DNA from 2 places in the Cohnella algarum genome. Region 2 is predicted to be linked to the other one. Evidence: predicted binding sites of a transcription regulator. Region 2 holds the regulator's gene; the other holds the start of a gene.
The links. Region 2 encodes CtsR, which represses protease genes until heat stress. Its sites were predicted from a motif close to ATGGTCAATAAAGGTCAAACA; they were not measured.
Positions count from the first base shown of each region.

Region 1 (7,612 bases), 1.2 Mb from region 2:
CAATAAAGTTCTGTGGCAATAAATACTTCTCATGTAACTTCTTAAAATCTCCGGCCCAAGATAATGATCCTAAGATGGAGCCCCAATCAGTTTGGATACTACCGTTGAAGAAACTCTGGAAGTTTTCTTTTAGGTTATCGCTCTCCTTATTGATTGTGCGATCAATAATCTGAATAATTTCCAACTTGGAGAGATCATCTATAACTTCGTCATATGAAAGTTCTTTATGACTATGCTTAGTCACTTCTGTAAACAATCCATCCAGTACTTGAAGTGAATTCATTACACCGGTAACCATTTCAAGAAGTACTGATACATCCAAATTCTTACAATCGGATGTAGATGGCAGTATCCTTTGAAGAGTAAGAACCAGATCAGGGTCTTTTATGATACCAAGCTTCTCATGTCGTGTTTTAATGTCCTGATAATTCGCTTCTCCATCAACGAGAAAGTTTTTAACGCTAACAGGAATAGGCTCACCTGAGAAACAGTTGAGAATGCTTGAGAATTGTTTGAACGATTGATCCAAGAGCCCCCAATCAGTCATTTTCCCAAGATAATGGCTTCCCAATAATTGAGTAAGTATCTTTTCATTTTCATTTAGCCAAGAATGAATATCAGCGATTTCTTTTAATTCGTTTAAGACAGAGATAATGGTTTGATCATCGAACTTCTGAGAATTATCTTTCATCAAAACACGAATTTGTTTTTTATCTGTTCTGTAGCTCCTTTTAAAAACCTTGAACCAAGTAGTGTATTCAATCTTGAATCGTTTCAGCATAGATGAATAATCAATGTCAAAGATCTCTTTATCGAAGCGGCTGCTTATGGATGTTGTGAGATTGTTGATCTGATCGTACTTATTCTTTGCTTCTTCTGACAACTTCTTAATAGCATTATATTTACCAGGGTCAAACCATGCCTCAGTAGGTCTTGGATTTAGAAGAATGAAGCTCAATAATGTATGAAGTGCTTCTAAACCCATGATCGATCTTTTATAAGGAATTTTTAATGTTTCAAAAATACTTTCTGCCGCGGCTGAAGCAGCTTCTATTTTTCCGCAAATGGAAGTCAGTTCATTAATGATCGATTTTGCGAACCTCAAAATATCATTGTCACTTGGAAAACTATCCTCATTTAATATAGGCTTAACTGTTGTAACCCTTGATAAGAGTAGTGATTTTGTATTTTCAGCTTGCAGATTGAAGTAATCGTTATCATAAATTTTGCCTAACTCGGACTGGTAATCTTCATATTCCTTTTTCATTGCAAGATATTTCTCCGCTTGCTGAATAAGCGGAGTAATATCTTCAGTAGTTATCCAATGAATCGGAATTCCTGGTGATTTCTCCGAGATATCGAAAATCTCAAGGATATCCTCTGTTGCAGCCAGGGTCAAATCCCTGTTCAGTTCGAAGTTATTATTAACTTTATTAAAATTCTCTACAAGTACGTGGAAAGCGGGGGCCAACTTCCTTAAGTTTGTTTCAATGTCATGCCGAAGTTCGTGCGAAACATTGGGGACTATGCAGTTTCTCCATGGGTTGAGTGCGTAGTCCTCCGTCATTTTTCCGATGGTTTTGGAGAGTTCATTCAAAAGGTAAATATATCTATTCAACTTCTCCAGTGTCGTTTCGCCCACATTGTCAATGGAGAAAATGACATCTGGAGTTTCGTATAACTTAGCTAATTTCCCATTAACACTGTATAGTGTTAGATTGAGAGGCTGGATGGGAGTGTGAAGTTCAGTAATATAACGGTTCAATTTTTCCCTTTGCTTTTCAAGTAATTCTAGTTGGGAGACTGCCTCATCATGAACTTTAAATCTACTAAGAGCCAATGTATTTCCAAGATCGTTTAGGACTTCCTTCTTATTAGCTCTATGGCTATGTAGGGTGAGACAAAAATCAGATAAGCCTGCTTGCGTCAATCGTTTGTGTACAACCTCAAGTGCTGCCATCTTCTCCGAAACGAATAGCACTCGTTTTCCCTCAGCAAGACTCTCAGCGATTATGTTTGTAATGGTCTGGCTTTTTCCAGTACCAGGGGCCCTTGCAGCACAAAACTGACACCTTTCTTGGAGTAAAGAATGGCGTCTTGCTGGCTAGAATCTGCATCAACGACTTGAAATGCATCAATAGCCCGAGTCTTCCTGTCGTGATCATACTGATTGAATTCTGCAGGCAGTGTTTTGATTTGGCTTCTGTCTCCAGCCGATCCGAGAAGTACCGGGTGTGCCTTTATCTTATCCTGGTTCTTATCCAGGTCTTCGTACATATTTATTTTCAAAAAAGAGAGCAGGCTTAATCCAGTCTCAAAAGCAACTTCCCATTTGTTTTTATTAACAGATTTATTGAGGTTGTTGAGATACTCGGTAATGCTATCTTCGTGTGCATCGAATTCAGGTAATGTAATTCCGAATTCATGTTCCATTTTATATTTTAATGTTGGGTTAACCACGACCTCGTCTTCATGTAGACGTAGGACGAAGGGCGAGGTAATGGACTCTAGTGTAAGTGATACCGGAACAAGTACGATGGGGGAGGTGATGATCTGATCAGAGTCTTGGTTCTCCTTCCACCTCAAGAAACCAAATGAAAGATATAGGATGTTGACACCTTGCTCTTCAAGTGCTGTCTTTGCTTTGTTTCTAAGATTTCTTAATGTTTTCTGTTGCTCTTTGATGGTTTGATTGGTTTGTAAATCGCCACTTGAAGTATATGGTTCACTAACTTCGTCTTCATCGTCATCAAAATCTTCAAATGGGAATGGGAATTCTAAAGCTGTTTCATTAACGACGAGCAGTCTAAACAATTCAGCGAGATCAGGGGCTACTATCTTGATGTTGGAACGTTTGGTTTCTCGATAGTTGATGAGTCTGTTTTTCTTGCCCAAATCAAGAAGACGCTTCTTCCATTTATCTATGCGGACATCAATTGCAGCCATAATAACACCTCAGCCATTAGGACTAAATCATATGTATGTAAAAAGCTAACTAATTATTATTAAGTTCAACAATTGACAAAGATCTCCTTCTTTCGACCAGTCGCAAATTGCCAAATCTCAACAAACTCTATGAAAAAGCTAAACAACAACAAGATAAGGGACAGTAACGATTCTGGTTGATAAGCGTCCTCCAAGTCCTTTTCATACGCTTCAGCAGGATATGCTGGTAACGGGTTTCGCTCAAGATGACTTGTGTTACAACATGTTTTCGAATGATTTTAAGCAAAAAAGAGTGAAACGTGCGGGCTTGAATGGTTGCCGCAATATTTTCATCCATCCCAGGTAAATGTGCGATTCGGTCACGCATTTCCTCTGCCGCTTTTTTTGGAAAACATGACCAGCAATATGTTTGCGGTCTGGACAATAGGAATCGTATGGCTTCCCGCTCCGAGCGGTGTTTTGTAAAAAGTCCTACTACTCAAACCATCACCTTCATTAACTCGTGAAGCTCGTGCATTGCGTTCTTTTCTCCACCAAGTGATCAACATGGACAGTCAGTTCGTTGATAAGTGGGATTGGCAACGATTCTGAATAATACGTTCTTGCCATCTTCTAAACGACAGATTCTTCTTAATTCTATCACAAGGAATTGGGCCTTTCTTCCTGATCTTGATCAATATGTTGAGCTCAATTAAGTTTTGTTACCCCTATTGGGAGTAGAAACGCCAAAATCGCAATTTTTTGGCTCATTACCACTTGGCACAAGCTGAAATCCTTATGGATATTAATCCTACGCCGACATTTCAATCGGTGAATGCTTACAGTAGGGTAATCAATATTCTATATATCGTCAATAGTGACAAATTGTAACGAACATCTACATAAAAAAGCCGAATTCGATTTGAATCGTAAGCGTCAAACTCTCCCCACCTTCGTTCCTTGCAATAACCGTGAGATAATCCTCCTCATAGTCCAATTCGGGGAGGATTTTTTATGGCCAGAGAAGACGTACAGAAGAAATGGGAAGAACGATTGCCGCTTTCCGTTCCAGTGGAGAAAAAGCAGCAAGATGGTGCAAAGCCAATCAGGTGGATCGTCGCGGGCTCTATACATGGATGAAGAGGCTAAGCGGTTCATCCCCTGCTGCTGTCAAGTCAGCCACCTTCGTCAAAGCTCATATTACTCCCGAGCCGGAAGCCACACCTTCGGCTTGCCTTCGCATCCGAATCGGCGCAGCCGTCATCGAGGTTGACGCCGGGTTCAATCCCGCTTTGCTCCGCGACGTGGTGCAGGCTTTGGAGGTCATATGCTGAGCGAATTAACCAGCCGTCAGGTATTTCTGGCTTGTGGCAGCACGGATTTACGTAAATCCATCGACGGATTGGCTGCTCTTGTCCAAGAGGGGCTCGGACTGAATCCATTCTCTCCATGCTTGTTCGTCTTTTGCAACCGCGAGCGGAACAAGTTAAAGATCTTGTATTGGGAGCACAACGGTTTCTGGCTGTTCTACCGCCGGCTCGAGCGCGGCACGTTCCAGTGGCCCAGGGATCACAGCGATCCGGTCACGGTCACGACCCGCGAGCTCCGCTGGCTGCTGGACGGACTTTCGCTCAGCCAGCGGCAGGCTCACCCGAAAGTGACCGCCGCTACGGTCATTTAGCAATCTATTCCTTACTTAATTCGACATATGTTATGGCAGGCGTTGCCCCCATCCGTGCCGAAGTATACCATATGGAAAATCGAGCGGAATCGCCTCAGATCGAAGAGCTTCGGCAACAAAATGCGAAGCTGGAACAACAAAATATCGAGCTATCGGCCAAGCTCAAGTGGTACGAGGAACAGTTCCGTCTGGCGCAGCAAAAGCGCTTCGGCACTTCCAGCGAGAAGACGAATCCGGACCAGATGGAGCTGAATCTGTTCAACGAAGCCGAAGTGCTGGCCACACCAGCCGGACAAGAGCCACCTACAGAGAAGATCACGTACGAGCGCCGCAAACAGACGGGCAAGCGTGAAGACGACTTCTCCGACCTGCCGGTAGAGACCGTCGTGTACAAACTCGAGGAAGGCGAACGGTCCTGTGCTTGCTGCGGCGGCTCGCTGCATGAGATGACGACTGAGATGCGCAGCGAGATCGCGCTGGTGCCCCCGCAGGTCAAGGTCATGCGGCATATTCGTCAAGTCTATGCTTGCCGCCACTGCGAGCGTCATGAGATCCAGACACCCATCGTCACGGCGCCCATGCCGAGGCCCGTCTATCCCGGAAGCTTGGCTTCGCCGTCCAGCATGGCCTACGTCATGACGCAGAAATATGTGGATGGCTTGCCCCTGTACCGGCAAGAGCAGCAGTTCGCGCGTCTTGGCTATACGTTGTCTCGCCAGACGATGGCGAACTGGATGATGTATGGTGCGGAGCAATGGCTGTCTCCGCTGTTTGCTGCCATGAAGGCGTATCTGCTGCGGCAAGAAGTGCTGCATGCCGACGAGACGACGCTTCAGGTGCTGCGCGAAGAAGGCAAGTCCGCGGAAGCGACGTCCTACCTGTGGCTATATCGGACCGGACGTGATGTGCCGCCGGCAATACTCTACGAATACCAACGGACGCGGGGCGGCGAACATCCGCGTAACTTCCTGTCCGGATTCAAAGGCTATTTGCATGTGGATGGGTACCTTGGGTACCACAAGGTGGCAGACGTGAAGCTCGTCGGTTGTTGGGCACATGCCCGGCGCAAGTATTCGAGCAGTTGCCGCAAATCTCTGGACCGCTCGATGCCGACGCGCTCGAACCCTTCATGCCATGGTCGCACGAGCTACCGGCTGAGTGCCGATTAAGTAAAAAGTAACTACAGATTAGTCGAACTGAGCTCCCGCCGCTAGGTGGGGGCTATTTGACGCTTACGCGGTGAAGAGAATTACGACTACTTGGAGCAAAATGAAGTCGAAGCCATTGTGAAGTACAGCACATATCACCGCGAAAAGAGCAAGGCATGGCAAAAGGACATCAGCAAGATCGACAACTGGACTTATAACAGCGAACAAGATACATGGACATGTGCGGCCGGACAAACGCTCCATTTCCGCCGAGTGAGCCAGGAGAAAACGGAAAGTGGGTATGAAATCGAATATCGACATTACCGAAGCGCCAGCTGCCCCCTCTGTCAGAATAGTTGTCGTACCCCCAAATTGAATATATAGTGAGGAGAAACGAGGACGAGGTGGAGAACGTGAATCCCGTAACCAAAGAATTCAAGCAAAGCATTGTACAGCGTATGATGCCCCCGTACAACGAGCCGGTCAGTCGGCTTGCTAAGGAAATCGGTCTATCGGAGACGACTTTATTTAAGTGGAAGAAGGCGGCAAAAGCACAAGGTATGATACCCGGTGATGACGTACAGCCCGAACGTTGGAGTACGCAGGAGAAGTTCGCTGTCGTCGTCGAAACCGCAAGTTTGAGCGAAATCGAACTGGCAGAGTATTGTCGGACAAAAGGGCTGTTTGTTGAGCAGGTGGAAGCATGGCGGGATGCGTGTATGCAAGCCAATGGCGGAATCGTCTCGCAAGCGAACAGGCTTCAGAAGGAACTCCGCGAGAAAGAGCAAGAGAACAAGGCATTAAATCGAGAGCTTAAGCGCAAAGAAGCAGCGCTCGCCGAAGCCGCCGCCTTGTTGGTGTTGCGAAAAAAGGCCCAAGCGATCTGGGGGGACCAAGAGGACGAATGATCAGTGCCTCAGATCGCGAGCATGCCCTTACACTGATTCAAGAAGCCGTTGCTGCCGGCGCAAGAGAAGCGGCTGCTTGCCGAGAGCTCGGACTGACTCAGCGAACGCTGCAACGCTGGCGCAAGCAAGGCGGTACCGTAGACGGACGCCCTCACGCCAAACGGCCGACACCCGCTAACAAGCTAAGCGATGCAGAAGAGCAGCAGGTGCTGGAGGTTCTTCAGCAGCCGCCGTACAGGAGCCTGCCGCCAAGCCAGATTGTGCCGGCGCTGGCCGATGAAGGAACCTACATCGCCTCCGAGTCCAGCTTTTACCGGGTGATGCATAAATACAATCAGCAGCACCATCGCGGGCGCAGCAAGAAACGCACCCTTAAACCCATCACCAGCCACGCTGCGAGCGGCCCGAATGAAGTATGGATGTGGGATATCACTTGGTTGCCCGGGCCCGTGAAGGGGTTGTTCTTCTACCTGTATCTCATCCTGGATTTGTACAGCCGTAAAATTGTAGGCTGGGAGATTTGGGAAGAAGAGTCTGCCGAGCATGCCAGTCAATTGATCCGTCGTACGGTCGTGCGAGAGCAATGCGTGATTCGTCGGCAGCCGCTTGTGCTTCACTCGGATAACGGAAGCCCGATGAAGGGGGCCACGTTGCTGGAGACCCTGTACAGTTTGGGCATTACCCCCTCTCGAAGCCGACCACGCGTCAGCAACGACAACCCTTACGCAGAATCGATTTTCCGCACATGCAAGTACCGTCCTGGCTATCCAACGGAAGGCTTTAAGGCCTTGTCAGAGGCGCGTGAATGGGTCATGCGATTTGTTCGCTGGTACAACGAACAACATCGACACAGCGGACTGAATTTTATTACACCTAACCAGCGGCATGAAGGATTAGCACACCAAGTGTTTGAGAAACGCAAGGAGATTTATTTGGCCGCAAAAGCCAGA
Region 1 is NZ_JAFHKM010000002.1:2,118,074-2,125,685, forward strand. It holds gene JW799_RS09620 (AAA domain-containing protein) at 1-1,960, opposite strand, end outside; gene JW799_RS09625 (DUF4011 domain-containing protein) at 2,011-2,946, opposite strand; gene JW799_RS28480 (hypothetical protein) at 3,074-3,313, opposite strand; gene tnpA (IS66 family insertion sequence element accessory protein TnpA) at 3,966-4,259, shown strand; gene tnpB (IS66 family insertion sequence element accessory protein TnpB) at 4,253-4,606, shown strand; partial or broken gene tnpC (IS66 family transposase) at 4,639-5,694, shown strand; one part of gene JW799_RS09645 (IS3 family transposase) at 6,168-6,636, shown strand; one part of gene JW799_RS09645 (IS3 family transposase) at 6,636-7,612, shown strand, end outside.
Region 1: the regulator CtsR is predicted to act here: its motif matches at 3,008-3,028, upstream of JW799_RS09625 (DUF4011 domain-containing protein).

Region 2 (7,612 bases):
TCGCGCCCGCTTTCTATATCTATGATGGACTTCGCCTTTTCTTTCGCCCGCGTCAGCTCGCTTCTCGCGACCGGAGCCTTGACGACGGACTCGGCTTCCTCCGTCATCGTGTTCCATGCCCCGCACCCCGGGCATTTGCCCATCCACTTGGGCGATTCCGTGCCGCATTCGTTGCATACGAATTTGATTTTGAGTTTGGCCATGCGAGAGCCCCTTTATCATTTGCAGTTACCAAAAGTGTACCATGTTTTGCATGCCGGATTAAACCCCGGACGCAAGACCCAAAGCTCACGGCCCCGCAATGAGCCTCGTTTCGGGCGCGACCTCCCGCGCGCATGCTTCGGCGATGCCCCGCCGCTGTCTGCCCATTTCACGCCGCTGCCTGCGCCATGCCCGCCGAAGCCCGCGCCATTTTCCCGCCGCCGCCTGCATCATACCCTCCGCCTGCACCACTTCACGCGGCCTTGCGCTATTTCACCCCGCTGCCTCGCCATTATGCTTCAAACCGTGTCTTTTCTAAGCCGAACCGCTTTACCGTGTCCACCACCAGCGCCAAAGAAGCCATAGCACAAGTCCGATAATCAGCACGCCTCCGCCCAAATAAAAAAGCACGAACAAAATCTTGCTGAGCACGAGCAGCAAAACGACGATGCAAACGCCCGAGATGAACAGCACGAGCGGCTGATTCCAGCGGATCGGCTTCCGCGAACGACGATACATTCCCGTTCTCCTTCCTGCGGCAGATTCCGGTTCCGCTGCCTCCGCGGGTGCCGGCGACTGCCAAGCTGATTTTGGCCTAACTTTTACGGGCACTGAAATGCTTGGCGAAATGCAAGGCATGTTTAATCCCGCGCCTCGACGGGAAAACCGCAGTGGCGCCAAGCGCCCGTTTGCCGGTTTGCCGCGCGCAATACTGCAACATATGACTTGGCCCGCCGGTTGGTGAGCGGTCTCCGTTCCCTCGATGCGTTCCCTTTGGTCCCTTCTAGATGTTCTCTTATCCTTCTCTTTCCGATATCCCGTTCGCTCAGTTCCGCCGGAAGAAAGGTTCGAGATCCGCCTTGCGCGCTTGCTCGCATTCCCGACCAACACGACGCGGGCCGCAGTCGCGCGTTCGCACCGTCGGCAACGGAATTCTCAACCCGCACGATGCTGACGAAGGCACTCGCCGTTTGTTCGCTCGGTCTCCTGAGTCACGAATTCCGTACGTTCCGACGACCCAGGCATGCATGCTCTGCTCCCGCGGCAAGTCCGGTTCAGCCGAACCCTTCTACGGCGGCCAGCGCCGTTATTCCCGCGAAATCGAGGTTTTCAAAATGTAACGGAAATTCATTCCGTTATTTGAGCCAAAAGAGACGTTTTCACCCCGTCCCACCTGAAATAAGGGTGCTGCTTCCGTTAGAATTTGAAAGCTGGAGAATAAAGCAAAATATAGTCTCCTGCTTCGTTAAATCGAGCAGGATATTCACGCTTATAACGCCGCTCAAGCCTGCTCCGCATTCAATCCTTACATTGTACGCGCAAAACGAAAAAAAAGATGAAGAATACGGTGATCCGGTGAAAAGCGCGCAAGCCGCTTGTCCTCAACTGCATACGGCTATATGTACTTGGAGGGTCGAGATGAGCCGCCACGACTCAACCGGATCGCTAACGGGCCATGCGGAGGCGCAAAAGTGGGTAATTTTTACTCAACTGCCTACCGCCATATGTACATGACGGGCTGAGATGAGTCGCCACGACTCAACCGGGGCGTTTGCGGGCATGCGGAGGCGGCAAGATGGGTATTTTTACTCAACTGTGTACGGCCATATGTACATGACGGGCTGAGATGAGCCGTCACGACTCAACCGGATCGCTAACGAGCCATGCGGAGGTGCATTTAGCCGTTAGCGCGGCGGCGCCAACCGACAAAAAAAGCCCGCCGGAAGTCCGAAAACTTCCGGCAGGCTAAACCTTTTATCCGCGAACGATCAGGAATTGCTCGTCACTTCGTCCTTCGTGCTGACGACCAGCTCGCCGTCCTTCTCGTCGATGACGAGCGAGTGGCCTTTGCTGATTTTGCCGATCAGCAGCTCTTCGGACAGGCGGTCTTCGATATGCTTCTGAATCGCGCGGCGCAGCGGACGCGCGCCGTATTGCGGATCGAAGCCTTCCTTGGCGAGGAAGCTCGCCGCCGCTTCGGTGAGCTCGAACTGGATTTCCTGCTCTTTGAGGCGTTTGCGCAATTCGTCCGCCATCAGGGTGACGATTTGGGCGATGTGCTTCTCTTCGAGCGGGTGGAAGACGATCGTCTCGTCGATCCGGTTCAGAAACTCCGGACGGAACGACTTCTTCAGCTCGGCCAGCACCTTATCCTTCATGTTCTGATAATCCCGGCCTCCGTCCTGGGCGGCCGTGAAGCCGAGCGTCGAGTTGCGCTTGATCTGGTCGGCGCCGACGTTCGACGTCATGATGATCAGCGTGTTGCGGAAGTCGACGGTGCGGCCTTTGGAATCGGTCAGGCGCCCGTCTTCCAGCACTTGCAGCAGCACGTTGAACACTTCCGGGTGCGCCTTCTCGATTTCGTCCAGCAGGACGACGGAATACGGCTTGCGGCGGACTTTCTCGGTCAGCTGGCCGCCTTCGTCATAGCCGACGTATCCCGGAGGCGCTCCGACGAGGCGGGACGTCGAGTGCTTCTCCATGTACTCCGACATGTCGATGCGGATGACCGCGTTCTCGTCGCCGAACATCGCTTCGGCAAGCGCCCGCGCGAGCTCGGTTTTCCCGACGCCGGTCGGCCCGAGGAAAATGAACGAGCCGATCGGACGTTTCGGATCCTTCAGGCCGGCGCGCGAGCGGCGGACGGCGCGGGCGACGGCTTTGACGGCTTCGTCCTGTCCGATGACGCGATCGTGCAGGATGTCCTCCATCTTCAGCAGGCGCTCGGTTTCTTCCTCCGCCAGCTTGCTCACCGGAATGCCGGTCCAGCTGGCGACGACTTGCGCGATATCTTCCGGCGTCACCTCGGAATCGGTGCGGCCCTGCTTTTCCTTCCATTGGTTCTTCGTCGCGTCGAGCTCCTCGCGAATCTTCTGCTCGGTATCTCGCAGCGCGGCCGCTTTTTCGAATTCCTGGCTTTGCACGGCGGCGTCCTTCTCCTTGCGGATATCCTCGAGACGCTGCTCGAGCTGCTTCAGATTCGGCGGTACCGTGTACGAACGGAGCCGTACCTTCGAGCTCGCTTCGTCGATCAGGTCGATCGCCTTGTCCGGCAGGAACCGGTCGGTAATGTACCGGTCGGACAGCTTGACGGCGGCTTCGATCGATTCGTCCGTGATTTTCACGCGGTGATGCGCTTCGTAGCGATCGCGCAGCCCGTGCAAAATTTGAACCGCTTCGTCCGGAGACGGCTGGTCGACCGTAATCGGCTGGAACCGTCTTTCGAGCGCGGCATCCTTCTCGATATATTTGCGGTATTCGTCCAGCGTCGTCGCGCCGATGCATTGCAGCTCGCCGCGGGCGAGCGCCGGCTTCAGAATGTTGGAGGCGTCGATCGCCCCTTCTGCGCCGCCGGCTCCGATCAGCGTGTGCAGCTCGTCGATGAACAGAATGACGTTGCCGGCCTGGCGGATTTCGTCCATGATCTTTTTCAGCCGGTCCTCGAATTCGCCCCGGTATTTGGTGCCCGCTACGACGGACCCCATATCCAGCGTCATGACGCGTTTGTCGCGAAGCGTTTCCGGAATTTCGTTGTTGACGATCCGCTGCGCAAGGCCTTCGGCGATCGCCGTTTTGCCGACGCCGGGCTCGCCGATCAGCACCGGATTGTTCTTCGTGCGGCGAGACAGCACCTGAATGACGCGTTCGATTTCCTTCGCCCGTCCGATGACCGGGTCGATATTGTTGTCCCGGGCGCTCGCCGTCAAGTCGCGGGCCAGGCCGTCAAGCGTCGGCGTGCTGACGTTGGCGGACGGGCCGTGGTTTTGCGAAACGTTCTCGCTGCTGCCGAGAAGCTGCAGCACTTGCTGGCGGGCCTTGTTCAGGCTGATGCCCAAATTGTTGAGCACGCGGGCCGCGACGCCCTCGCCCTCGCGGATCAAGCCGAGCAAAATATGCTCCGTGCCGACATACGTATGGCCGAGCTTGCGGGCTTCGTCCATCGACAGCTCGATGACCTTTTTGGCGCGGGGCGTATAAGCGATATTGGTCGGCTGCTCCTGGCCGCGCCCGATGAGCGATTCGACTTCGTCCTGAATTTTTTCGAGTCCGAGTCCGAGCGCGATGAGCGCCTTGGCGGCGATGCTTTCTCCTTCGCGAATCAGACCGAGCAGAATATGCTCCGTGCCAATGTTATTGTGTCCCAGGCGCACCGCTTCTTCCTGCGCCAGCGCGAGCACTTTTTGCGCGCGTTCGGTAAATCTTCCGAACATCATAAGACAGCACCTCCCCAATTAATGTAAGAATAGAACATTTACGCCCTGGATGCCAGTTTCGTTCGAATCATTTCCGCCCTGGCGATATCCCGCCGCTCGGGAATGAGCGTATCCCCGTACGCCTGCTGCAAAAATCCCGGCTGCGTGGACACGATCAACTCGTTCAGCGAGGTCGGATCGAGTTCCGGAAGAATGCCGAGATGGACGCCGAGCCGAATGTCGGACAGCCGCTGCGAAGCTTCCTTCGAATCGATGACGGTCGCATGCGTCAAAATGCCGTACGAGCGCTTGACCCGATCTTCCACCCGGATCCGGTTCTCGTTCAACAGCTTGCCGCGGGCGGCTTTTTCGTGGCCGATAATCTGCTTGGCGACGGCGTGCAGGTTCTCGACGATCTCCTGCTCGGACTGGCCGAGCGTGATCTGATTCGAGACCTGGAACAGGTTGCCCGTCGCTTCGCTTCCTTCGCCGTACAGCCCGCGAACCGCGAGACCGACCTGCGTCACCGCCGTCAAAATCCGGTTGATCTGGCCGGTCAGCACGAGCGCCGGCAGATGCATCATGACCGATGCCCGGATGCCGGTGCCGACGTTCGTCGGGCAGCTCGTCAAATAGCCGTGCTTTTCGTCGAAGGCGTAATCGACGCCCTCTTCGAACAAATCGTCGATTTTGCTCGAGAAATCCCACGCCTCCGGAATTTGAAAGCCCGGATACAGGCATTGAATGCGCAGATGGTCTTCCTCGTTCACCATAATGCTGACGTCTTCGGTATTGCTAAGGATAAGCGCGCCGTTCCGGGACTCGTTCGCCAGCATCGGGCTGATCAGATGCTTTTCGACGAGGACGAGCTTCTCCAGTTCGGTGAGCTCGGACAGGCGGATCGTCTGGAAGGAATCGACCCCGTTCAGCCGCCCGCTTTCCGCGATGCCAAGCAGCTGCTCCATCGCCTTCTCGGATTGCTCCGACGTGGCGAACAGCGGAAACGGATAATTCCGCAAATTGCGGGCGATCCGCACCCGGCTGCTGAGCACGACGTCCGTTTCGGGCGCTTTTTTGCTCATCCACGGACTTAGCGCTTGTTGAAAAGGTTGCTTGTTCACGAAGATTCCTCTCCTTCGTCAACCCGAGATTTCGTTCTCGAGCTCCCGGATCCGGTCCCGGAGCTGAGCCGCCGTCTCGAAATCTTCGCGTTCGATTCGAACCTGGATTTCCTTTTTAAGCCGATCGATTTCGCGTTTCGCTTTCACGTGGCCTCCGGCCCGCTTAGGGACTTTGCCGACGTGCACCGTGTTTCCGTGAACCCGCTTCAGCAGCGGATCCAGCCGTTCGGAAAATTGCTTGTAGCAGTGGCTGCACCCGAATTTCCCCATTTTGCTGAATTGGGCGTACGTCATCCCGCACTTTTCGCAACGGGGAACGTCCGGCCGCGATCCGACGTTCGAAGGCTCGAAATCGAGAAGGCCGGACAGCAAATTGTGAATGGAGAAGCCGCTTGCCGTACCCGGAATCATCTCGCCCTTGTCGCGGGCGCATGCTTCGCAAATATGCAGCTCCGACTTTTCTCCATTGTTGATTTTCGTAAAATGAAGCGTTGCCGGCCGTTTGCCGCATTCTTGGCAAACCATGGCTTTTCCTCCTTTCCGGAATGCGCTTCGCCCTACTTCGTGAGCAGAGCGAACAACGCCGCTTTCATGATTCTCGCGCGAAGCTCATCCCGGTACGGAAGCTTGACCGCGAGCGCCTCGCGCGAAACGGCCGCCTTCAGCATGCCCGCCTCGCGCCCGGTCATAAATCCGGCTTCTTCCAGCTGATAAATCAGTCCTTCGGCAGCCGTCTGATCGATCCGATCGCCGATCGTCTGCTGAACGTGCGCCTGAATCGCCTCCAGCGAAGGCAGATCTACGCGCTGAATCCGGATATAGCCGCCGCCGCCGCGCTTGCTCTCGACGTAATACCCCTTTTCCAGGGTAAACCGGGTACTGATGACGTAATTGATTTGCGAAGGAACGCAAGAAAACTTACCCGCCAAATCGCTGCGCTGAATCTCGACCGCGCCATCCGAACTGTTATGAATGATCTGCTTCAAATAATGCTCGATCAGATCGGATATGTTGCGCACCATCAGAACCTCCTTTCCGGAGCGCCTTCTGACTTTGACTTTCTTTGACTATAGACTTATTATAATCGATCTTGTTTTATTTGCCAAGAGGGGGACGAAGCCCCCTCTGATCAGTATGGGAAGGGCGGCATCGCTTTATTCGCGGGGCGAAAGCGATCAGAAGAAATCCGCCAGGTACGGCCGATGTGCCGGCACGCGCCGTTCCAGCAGCTCGATCCGTTCGGCGTCCCCCCGCAGCCGGCCCCAACGCTCCAAATCCGCCGGACGCCGGTTGCCGAGCAGCATCGCGGTCAACGTTTGAATATCGCAAGCGACCCCGTCGGAACGGACGGCCGCCTCCTCCTCGCGGCGCATTCGCGCGGCGCCTTCCGCGTCCCACTCGATGCGAAAAACGCCGTCGTTCCACGGCGCGAATTCGTCGCGGAGCGCAAGCCGCAAGCTTTCGTTCCCGGCCCCGGGGCGAACGGAAGCAAGGAGACGAAGCCTTCCGCATCCACGATTCGCGACATGAAGTAAGGGACCACTTCCTGCTTGAACCGGGGATCGGCGAAAAGGAACGGGCTTTCGTCATCGGCCGGAACCGTCATCGTCACCTTGTCGGCCATCGAATCGTGGTTGGCCGCGAACTGCCAAAGCCCGCGCCGCGCCTCTTCGGTCAGCGCGACCCATTCGTGAACGGCAAACGTTCCGCCGCTCACCTCATAGAGTATGTAGCCTTCCGGCTCGCTGCTTTCGTTTTTCCAGATCGCCGCAAGCCCCGGCTTGGAAAATACCTTCGAGCGCCACCATTCCGGCGAACGCTTCAGCATCCCGACGCGGCCCATGGCGAACCGGTCGTACAGGTCGTTGAAAGCGTCGGCTTCCTTGGCCGCCCTGACGATTTTTCCGGAGACTTCCGAGCGTTTCGGGAGCTGGCTCTGCGCAATGACGTACATCTTTCGTTCGACGGTCATTTCCCAGCCGAATTTACGGTAAAAAGGAAACGAGAACGGATGCAGCATGCTTACCGTTTGGCCTTGTTCGCGCATCGTGACGAGCGCTTGACCGAGCAGCTTCGTTACGCAGCCGTATCTTCTCG
Region 2 is NZ_JAFHKM010000002.1:886,457-894,068, forward strand. It holds gene radA (DNA repair protein RadA) at 1-203, opposite strand, end outside; gene JW799_RS04190 (hypothetical protein) at 532-720, opposite strand; gene clpC (ATP-dependent protease ATP-binding subunit ClpC) at 1,971-4,415, opposite strand; gene JW799_RS04200 (protein arginine kinase) at 4,454-5,515, opposite strand; gene JW799_RS04205 (protein-arginine kinase activator protein McsA) at 5,534-6,040, opposite strand; gene JW799_RS04210 (CtsR family transcriptional regulator) at 6,073-6,534, opposite strand; gene JW799_RS28275 (sterol carrier protein domain-containing protein) at 6,691-6,972, opposite strand; partial or broken gene JW799_RS04220 (GNAT family N-acetyltransferase) at 7,044-7,612, opposite strand, start outside.